One region of the Enterobacter pseudoroggenkampii genome, then DNA from elsewhere that is predicted to be linked to it. Evidence: predicted binding sites of a transcription regulator. Region 1 holds the regulator's gene; the other holds the start of a gene.
The links. Region 1 encodes LexA, which represses DNA repair genes until DNA is damaged. Its sites were predicted from a motif close to TNCTGTATGTACATACAGNA; they were not measured.

Region 1 (4,446 bases):
AGCGTGATGGGACGGGTTCCTCCGCGCAGCATCGCCTGAATGGTCATCGACAGCGTGCCGGTTTTCGGATCGAGAAGACGTCCGGTACGGGAACGACCGCCCTCCACGAAGTACTCCACGGAATAGCCGCGGCTGAACAGCTCGCCCAGATACTCGCGGAACACGGTGGAGTAGAGCTTGTTGCCCTTGAAGGTACGACGGATAAAGAATGCGCCCAGGCGGCGGAAAATTGGACCTGCTGGCCAGAAGTTCAGGTTGATACCGGCAGCAATGTGCGGTGGTACCAGCCCCTGATGATAGAGCACGTAGGAAAGAAGCAGGTAGTCCATATGGCTGCGGTGGCAGGGAACATAGACAATCTCATGGCCATCATGCGCCAGCTGACGTACACGCTCGGCGTTATGAACGTTGATGCCCTGGTAGAGACGGTTCCAGGTAAAGCCGAGAATACGATCGGACAGGCGAATCATCTCGTAAGAGAAGTTCGCTGCAATCTCTTCCATCAGCGCAATGGCGTTCTGCTGGGCTTTCTCATGCGATATTTTCTTGCTGCGCGCTTCGTCTTCAACGGCGCGGGCAATCGCTTTGGAGGCCAACAGCTTGTTGAACAGATCCTGACGCGCCGGGAGACGCGGCCCAACGGCAGCAAGGCGCTGACGGGCGAAGTGCATACGCGCCACGCGCGCCAGTTTTTGCGCGATGATCTTGTCGGTGCCGTGCTCGTCCGCCATGCGACGCAGCGAAACGGAAGGGGAGAAACGCACAAAGCTGTCGCGCCCCAGCCAGGAGACCGCAAAGAACTTCTGGATGCCGTTAAGCATGCGCAGCGGCGGGTTCTCTTCACCTTTTTCACGGCCCGGACGACGACCAAACATCACCGATACCGGCACCATCTGCACATCCAGATCGGGGTTGCTGCGGTGCAGGTCGAGATAGTCATGGAACAGCTTGATGGACTCTTCTTTTGGCGTGTAGTAGGTAAACACGCGCGGTCCACCGTGAATGAACACATAGCGCGGCAGCAGCGTACCGTCAACTTCAAGCGGTTCAAGCGGGTCAGGTAAGTCATGCGCCAGACACTGGGCGCGAAGCGTCAGTAAGTCTGCCTTCGAGTTATAAGGCAAAACGTACATAATAGGACGTGACGTATCGAGCCCCAATTCCAGCGCGGGTTCTGCTGGGATAGACTTGCTTTTTACCAGGATGCTTAATGGTAAATTAAGTAATTTGTAGTAAATTCGTGGCCAGCCGGACATAAACGATGTAAAGCCTCTGGTTAATAATGCAATTGCGGCGCAAGGATAACAGAAAGCGCGCAAAATTTCTGTTGTTACCCGTCATACTTCAGGCTGTAGCGAAACGCGCTACAGTTCCTGTTACTGACGCTTTTTTTCATAAAAGGTTCTTTTAATGGCCAATAATACCACTGGGTTAACGCGTATCATCAAAGCCGCCGGCTATTCATGGAAAGGTTTCCGTGCCGCGTGGATCAACGAAGCCGCCTTTCGCCAGGAGGGCATCGCCGCTATCATCGCGGTGATCGTCGCCTGTTTCCTTGATGTTGATGCGATTACCCGCGTACTTCTTATAGGTTCCGTGCTTCTGGTGATGATAGTGGAAATTCTTAATAGCGCTATTGAGGCCGTGGTTGATCGCATTGGTTCAGATTTCCATGAACTTTCTGGCCGCGCAAAAGACATGGGCTCTGCTGCCGTGTTGCTGGCGATTATCACTGCCGCTATCACCTGGGTCACGCTGCTTTGGTCACATTTCCGATGAGCCTCGAGGAATAATTAAGTCCCTGGTTTTTTGTGCAGTTTTTGGTTCCAAAATCGCCTTTGACTGTATATACTCACAGCATAACTGTATATACACCCAGGGGGCGGAATGAAAGCATTAACGACCAGGCAGCAAGAGGTGTTTGATCTCATCCGGGATCATATCGGCCAGACGGGTATGCCACCCACGCGTGCGGAAATCGCGCAGCGTCTGGGCTTCCGTTCTCCGAATGCTGCCGAAGAACACCTGAAAGCGCTGGCGCGTAAGGGCGTGATTGAGATTGTCTCGGGCGCGTCACGTGGTATCCGCCTGCTGGTGGAAGAAGAGACGGGCATTCCGCTGGTGGGGCGTGTTGCTGCCGGTGAGCCTTTACTGGCACAGCAGCATATTGAAGGCCATTACCAGGTCGATCCAGCCATGTTCAAACCGAGCGCTGATTTCCTGCTGCGCGTCAGCGGTATGTCGATGAAAGACATCGGTATTCTTGACGGCGATCTGCTTGCGGTGCACAAAACGCAGGATGTGCGTAACGGCCAGGTGGTGGTCGCGCGCATTGACGACGAAGTGACCGTCAAGCGTCTGAAAAAACAGGGGAACACCGTTCAGCTACTGCCTGAAAACAACGAGTTCTCCCCGATTGTGGTCGATCTGCGCGAACACAACTTCTCTATCGAAGGGCTGGCGGTTGGGGTCATTCGCAACGGCGAATGGCTGTAACCTCTTCCTGACAGGCTATGGCGCCGCTGTAGCCTGCTTCATTCTCCACACCCGGTATTTTTCATGTCACTGCTGACGGCATCCGATAAGGCATTGTGGCGTCTTGCTCTGCCGATGATCTTCTCCAATATTACCGTTCCCTTGCTGGGTCTGGTCGATACTGCCGTTATTGGCCATCTTGATTCGCCTGTTTATCTTGGCGGCGTGGCGATTGGCGCGACGGCAACCAGCTTCCTGTTTATGCTGCTGCTCTTTTTGCGTATGAGCACCACCGGGCTCACGGCACAGGCTTATGGTGCAAAAGATCCGCTGCGTCTGGCGCGAGCGCTGGTCCAGCCGCTGATCCTCGCGCTTGGCGCGGGGGCGTTAATCGTTTTATTGCGTGCGCCCCTGATCGACCTTGCGCTTCATGTTGTTGGCGGTAGCGAGGCGGTACTCGCGCAGGCGCGACGGTTCCTTGAAATCCGCTGGCTCAGCGCGCCCGCGTCGCTGGCTAACCTGGTTCTGCTGGGGTGGCTACTGGGCGTGCAGTACGCCCGTGCACCAGTGATTTTGCTGGTGGTGGGTAACCTGCTCAATATCGTTTTGGATGTCTGGCTGGTGATGGGCCAGCATATGAACGTGCAGGGCGCAGCGCTGGCGACGGCGATTGCCGAATACGGGACCTTTATCATTGGCCTGTGGATGGTCTGGCGCGTGCTGGCGATGCGCGGCATCTCCCTGGCGCTGCTCAAAACCGCATGGCGCGGCAATATCCGTAAGCTGCTGGCGCTTAACCGAGACATCATGCTGCGCTCGCTGCTGCTTCAGCTCTGCTTCGGCGCGCTGACGGTCTTCGGGGCTCGACTGGGGCCAGAAATCGTTGCGGTCAACGCGGTATTGATGACGCTACTGACCTTTACCGCCTACGCGCTGGACGGTTTTGCCTATGCGGTAGAAGCGCATTCCGGGCAGGCGTACGGTGCGCGTGAAAGCGGGCAACTACGGGATGTCTGGCGGGCAGCCTGCCGTCAGTCGGGACTGGTGGCGCTGGCGTTTGGCCTGGTTTACGCCTGCTTTGGTGAGCAGATCGTTGCATTGCTGACGTCTATCCCTGCGCTGCGCGAGCTGGCGAGTCACTATCTCATCTGGCAAGTCGTCTTACCGGTGGTCGGCGTCTGGTGTTATCTGCTGGACGGCATGTTTATTGGTGCGACGCGCGGAGCGGAAATGCGTAACAGTATGGCGGTTGCAGCGGCCGGGTTTGGTCTGACGCTGCTGACGCTCCCCTGGCTGGGTAATCACGGTTTGTGGCTGGCCCTGGCCGTTTTCCTCTCGCTGCGAGGGTTGTCGCTGGCGTTTATCTGGCACCGCCACTGGCAAAACAATACCTGGTTCTCTTCACGTCACGATATATCGTGACGGTTAAAGATTCCGAATGTGAAACCAACTGCCGAATCCTTAACTACAATAATTATCACGTCCAGCAGAAAAGAACGTAACGGACGTTACGACCCGACGCTTAACTAAGAGGACACGATGATGAATAAAGACGAAATCGGCGGCAACTGGAAGCAGTTCAAAGGTAAAGCGAAAGAAAAGTGGGGTAAGCTGACGGATGACGATATGACCGTCATTGAAGGTAAACGCGATCAGCTTGTCGGTAAAATTCAGGAACGTTACGGCTACGCGAAAGATCAGGCGGAAAACGAAGTCAAAGACTGGGAAACCCGTAACGACTACCGCTGGTAACGCTGAATAACCCACAGGGCGGCTCTAAGCCGCCTTTTCTTTTGCCGTTAACGCGGCTTTTTCTTCACAAGAATTGAGTGGTCGTGCTGGCACGCGTCCTGATGACGACAGGCTTCCACCTCCACGCACGCGGAACAGAGCCCGTGCGCCTCAATCACGTTATGACGCAGGGCAAACCCCATTTTCGCTGCCAGCGTATGCATAATGTCTTCCACGCCT
Region 2 (4,446 bases), on a different contig from region 1:
GGTCGAAGATGGCCGCCGTCTCTTTTTGCGCGCCTGCGGCAAAGCGCTTGCTGTAACGACGAAATTCATTCGCCGCCTCTTCCAGCGCGGCGGTGAGACGCTCGCGCTCAAGGGCTTCATCAAGCGTTGAGGCTTCGTAAACCTGCTCCATCAGCGGCAGCGTAGCGTCCATCCAGCCTTCCGCTATCGCCACGCCTGGCGATGCCGGAAGGGCACGAATGCGCGTATGGCGATACTGACCAAAAAGCGCGGCAAGCTGGGACTGAGAGAGGATCGCCGCCATCTGCGTGGCCAGCGTGACGAGGAAAGACTCCTCGCTTTCGTCGTACTGACGTAGCTCACGCTGCTGGACGACCAGCACGCCGAGCAGCTGGCGACGCTGAATGATCGGCACGCCAAGGAAAGCGCGGAAGCGCTCTTCTTTTACGGAAGGGATGTACTTAAAGCTGGGGTGTTTTTGTGCGTCAGCAAGGTTGATGGGTTCAGCCAGCCGCCCGACCAGACCCACGATACCTTCATCAAATGCGAGCGTTACGGTGCGTCCGCGTGGTTTTTTCAAACCACGGGTTGCCATCAGGTAATAACAGCGCCGATCGTGGTCGGCCAGATACACCGAACAGACCTCGGTTTCCATCGCAAGACAGATGTCGGTGACCAGAATATTCAGCGCCTCGTTCAGACGCGGCGCGCTGGCCACCTTCTCGACTATTTCTCGCAAGCGGGTGAGCATGATTTGCGTAGCTTAACCTCTTTTACGTCGCCAGGCAGGTGCGCTCTGCGGCTTAGGCGGGATCTCCTGAAGCTGCATTACCACACTTGCAAACTCTTTCATCACCCTACGGTAAACATCGCGTTTAAATGACACGACCTGACGAACAGGATACCAATAGCTCACCCAGCGCCAGCCATCGAACTCCGGCGTACTGCTGGTTTGCATATTGATGTCTGAATCGTTGCCCACCAACTGCAACAGAAACCACTTCTGTTTCTGGCCGATACAAACCGGCTTTGTGTCCCAACGCACCAAACGTTTCGGTAACTTGTAACGCAACCAGTTGCGGGTCGAAGCCAGGATGCGAACATCTTTTCGGCTTAAACCGACCTCTTCAAAAAGCTCCCGGTACATCGCTTGTTCTGGGGACTCTCCCGGATTGATCCCGCCTTGCGGGAACTGCCAGGAGTGCTGACCATATCGCCGGGCCCACATTACCTGGCCCTGACGATTACAAATTACTATTCCTACGTTCGGGCGGTAGCCATCGTCATCAATCACCGGACTACCCCAAACTAAACCTTATATATGAATGATTGTTTCACACTACAGGGAGGCGGTAAACCACTCTCTTACAGGGCTGCAACCTAATAACATTTGAATAACTCACAAATAAGTGCTGAGTTATAAACAGATGAGTGGCAGTGAAGGGAATTTTATTCACCTTTTCTGTGGATATAGTTGTGAAGAAGTGTCTGATTACCGATGAACAACCTTAAACGCTGCCATATCCCCTCTTTCACCTGAATTCAATAATGTAATTATTTTCATAGAGTTAAATGTATTTTCATGAACACAAAACAGAATAACGTGACGATCATCACATCAGGGATCGTCGTGCTGATGAAAGATCGAACAGCGTCGGTTTTATCCACAGATTGTGCCAATAAGTTAGTCACAATTTGTTTGAAAATTCGATTTTCATCGCACGTCAAGGCTGTAAATTGAAACAGTAGTCAGGGTTATGCCCAGTTATCCCATTTTTCTGTGGATAACATGGTGTAAGATCCTGTTCATTGTCAGTGACCAGATTTGAACAACCGGTTTTCTGACTCGGGTGAAACGATTTCAAACCCATAAAAAAACCTATAAATCATATACATGGAATATTGGTACAGAAATAGTTAAACTCTATCCACAGGGGACAATTTCTTCGTTTATTTTTTAATCAAAAGGTTACCGTCATGCATCCGCTTACACCCTTGCTCTCACCGCCGTCCAGCGAGGGCCAGTTGCTCCAGCAGGCACAGCGTCTTGCGGGCTTTTCGCTTGGCGAGCTGGCGGCAATGGCAGGGCTTCCGATCCCGAAGGATCTTAAGCGGGATAAAGGCTGGATCGGCATGCTGCTTGAGCTGTGGCTGGGTGCGAGCGGAGGGAGCAAACCCGAGCAGGATTTTGCAGCACTTGGCGTGGAGTTAAAAACCATCCCAATAGATAGCCAGGGCAAGCCGCTTGAGACCACCTTTGTCTGCGTTGCGCCATTAACCGGCAACACCGGCGTGACGTGGGAAACGAGCCACGTTCGCCACAAGCTGAAGCGCGTGTTGTGGGTACCGGTTGAAGGCGAGCGACAGATCCCCCTGGCTGAACGTCGCGTTGGCGCGCCGCTGCTCTGGAGCCCGAACGAGGATGAAGAGCATCAGCTTCGGCTGGACTGGGAGGAGCTGATGGACATGATCGTTCTTGGGCAGGTAGAGCGCATCACCGCCCGACACGGAGAAGTGTTACAGCTGCGTCCGAAAGCGGCCAACAGTAAAGCGCTTACCGAGGCCATCGGCGCACAGGGTGAGCCGATACTGACGCTGCCGCGCGGTTTTTATCTCAAAAAGAATTTCACCGGCGCGCTCCTGGCACGTCATTTCCTGTTAAAAACATAGTTTTTTACTTATTTTGCGAGCTCTCAAACATAATCGACTGCTTTTTAAGATTTTACTGCTTCCTCAAGTCGCCATATCGGGTTAATACTAGATTATGATTTGATACGCGCCAGATGAGGACGATAACGATGAAAAAATGGGCAGTGTTAGTTTCAGCAGTCGGTTTAGCGTTTGCCGTATCGGGCTGTAGCAGCGATTACGTCATGGCGACAAAAGACGGTCGAATGATCCTTACCGACGGCAAACCCGAAGTTGACGATGATACCGGTCTGGTCAGCTACCGCGACCAGGAAGGCAATAAAATGCAGATCAATCGCGACGAAGTATCGCAAATTATCGAGCGATAAACAGAGAGAGGTCAGTCGCTTGCTGACCTTTTTGATTTTTTTCTTCCCCTTTTGCTTCCCCTCTGCCATGTTTATATTCCTTTGTCGGGCACGCCCTGACGCGGTCTATAAGTCTACTGAGGAAGCCGGCTATGCATTATCACCGTATCCCCCACAGCGCTCTGGAAATAAGCCAACTGGGGTTGGGCACGATGACATTTGGTGAACAAAACAGCGAAGCCGATGCCCATGCACAACTCGATTACGCCGTCAGCCAGGGGATTAACCTGATTGATGTCGCGGAGATGTACCCTGTTCCGCCACGTCCGGAAACGCAGGGACTTACCGAAACCTACGTCGGTAACTGGCTGGCAAAACACGGCAACCGTGAAAAGCTGGTGATTGCCTCCAAAGTCAGCGGCCCCGCGCGCAACAACGATACCGGGATCCGCCCGAATCAGATCCTCGATCGCAAGAATATCCGCGCCGCACTGGACGCCAGCCTGAAGCGCCTGCAAACCGATTATCTCGATCTGTATCAGGTGCACTGGCCTCAGCGCCCAACCAACTGCTTTGGTAAGCTCGGCTACACCTGGAATGAGAGCGCCCCCGCCGTGACGCTGCTGGAAACGCTGGAAGCGCTGACCGAATGCCAGCGCGCGGGAAAAATCCGCTATATTGGCGTCTCTAACGAAACGGCCTTTGGGGTCATGCGCTATCTGCACCTGGCGGATAAACACGATCTGCCGCGTATCGTGACTATTCAGAACCCGTACAGCCTGCTTAACCGCAGCTATGAAGTGGGTCTGGCCGAAGTGACGCAGTATGAAGAAGTGGAACTGCTCGCCTACTCCTGTCTCGGCTTCGGCACGCTGACGGGGAAATATCTGAACGGTGCGAAACCGGCCGGGGCGCGTAACACCCTCTTTAGCCGCTTTACCCGTTACAGCGGCGAGCAGACGCAGAAAGCCGTTGCCGCCTATGTGGATATCGCGAAGCGTCACGGTCTTGACCCTGCGCAGATGGCGCTGGCCTTCGTGCGTCGTCAGCCGTTTGTTGCCAGCACCCTGCTGGGCGCGACCACGATGGAGCAGTTGAAAACCAATATTGCGAGTTTCAATCTGAACCTGAGTGAAGAGGTGTTAGCGGAGATTGAAGCGGTGCATCAGGTTTATACTTATCCTGCACCGTAATAAAAGCAAAACGGCAACGCACGTTGCCGTTTTTAGGGTTTGCTCCCTCTCCCTGTGGGAGAGGGCCGGGGTGAGGGCATCAGGCCGCACTTATCAGCGGCGACGTTGCCAGATCCACAAACCCGCAATCGCCAGCGCAAACAGCCCGCCAAACCCGACGCCAATCCCCACCACCGGCACACCCACTTTTACCGCCAGCGAGTAGAGCCCCAGCATTAGCAGCATCGCCAGGTTTTCCCCCAGGTTTTGTACCGCGATGGCATTGCCTGCCCCGACGG

Region 2: the regulator LexA is predicted to act here: its motif matches at 1,708-1,727, upstream of mutH (DNA mismatch repair endonuclease MutH).

The regions. Positions count from the first base shown of each region.
Region 1 is NZ_JAPMLV010000008.1:65,354-69,799, forward strand. Features, by position in the region: gene plsB (glycerol-3-phosphate 1-O-acyltransferase PlsB) at 1-1,256, opposite strand, end outside; gene OTG14_RS21815 (diacylglycerol kinase) at 1,411-1,779, shown strand; gene lexA (transcriptional repressor LexA) at 1,888-2,496, shown strand; gene dinF (MATE family efflux transporter DinF) at 2,560-3,897, shown strand; gene OTG14_RS21830 (CsbD family protein) at 4,018-4,227, shown strand; gene zur (zinc uptake transcriptional repressor Zur) at 4,275-4,446, opposite strand, start outside.
Region 2 is NZ_JAPMLV010000005.1:20,060-24,505, forward strand. Features, by position in the region: gene ptsP (phosphoenolpyruvate--protein phosphotransferase) at 1-730, opposite strand, end outside; gene rppH (RNA pyrophosphohydrolase) at 743-1,273, opposite strand; gene mutH (DNA mismatch repair endonuclease MutH) at 1,957-2,649, shown strand; gene OTG14_RS18400 (YgdI/YgdR family lipoprotein) at 2,778-2,996, shown strand; gene OTG14_RS18405 (NADP(H)-dependent aldo-keto reductase) at 3,128-4,168, shown strand; gene lplT (lysophospholipid transporter LplT) at 4,262-4,446, opposite strand, start outside.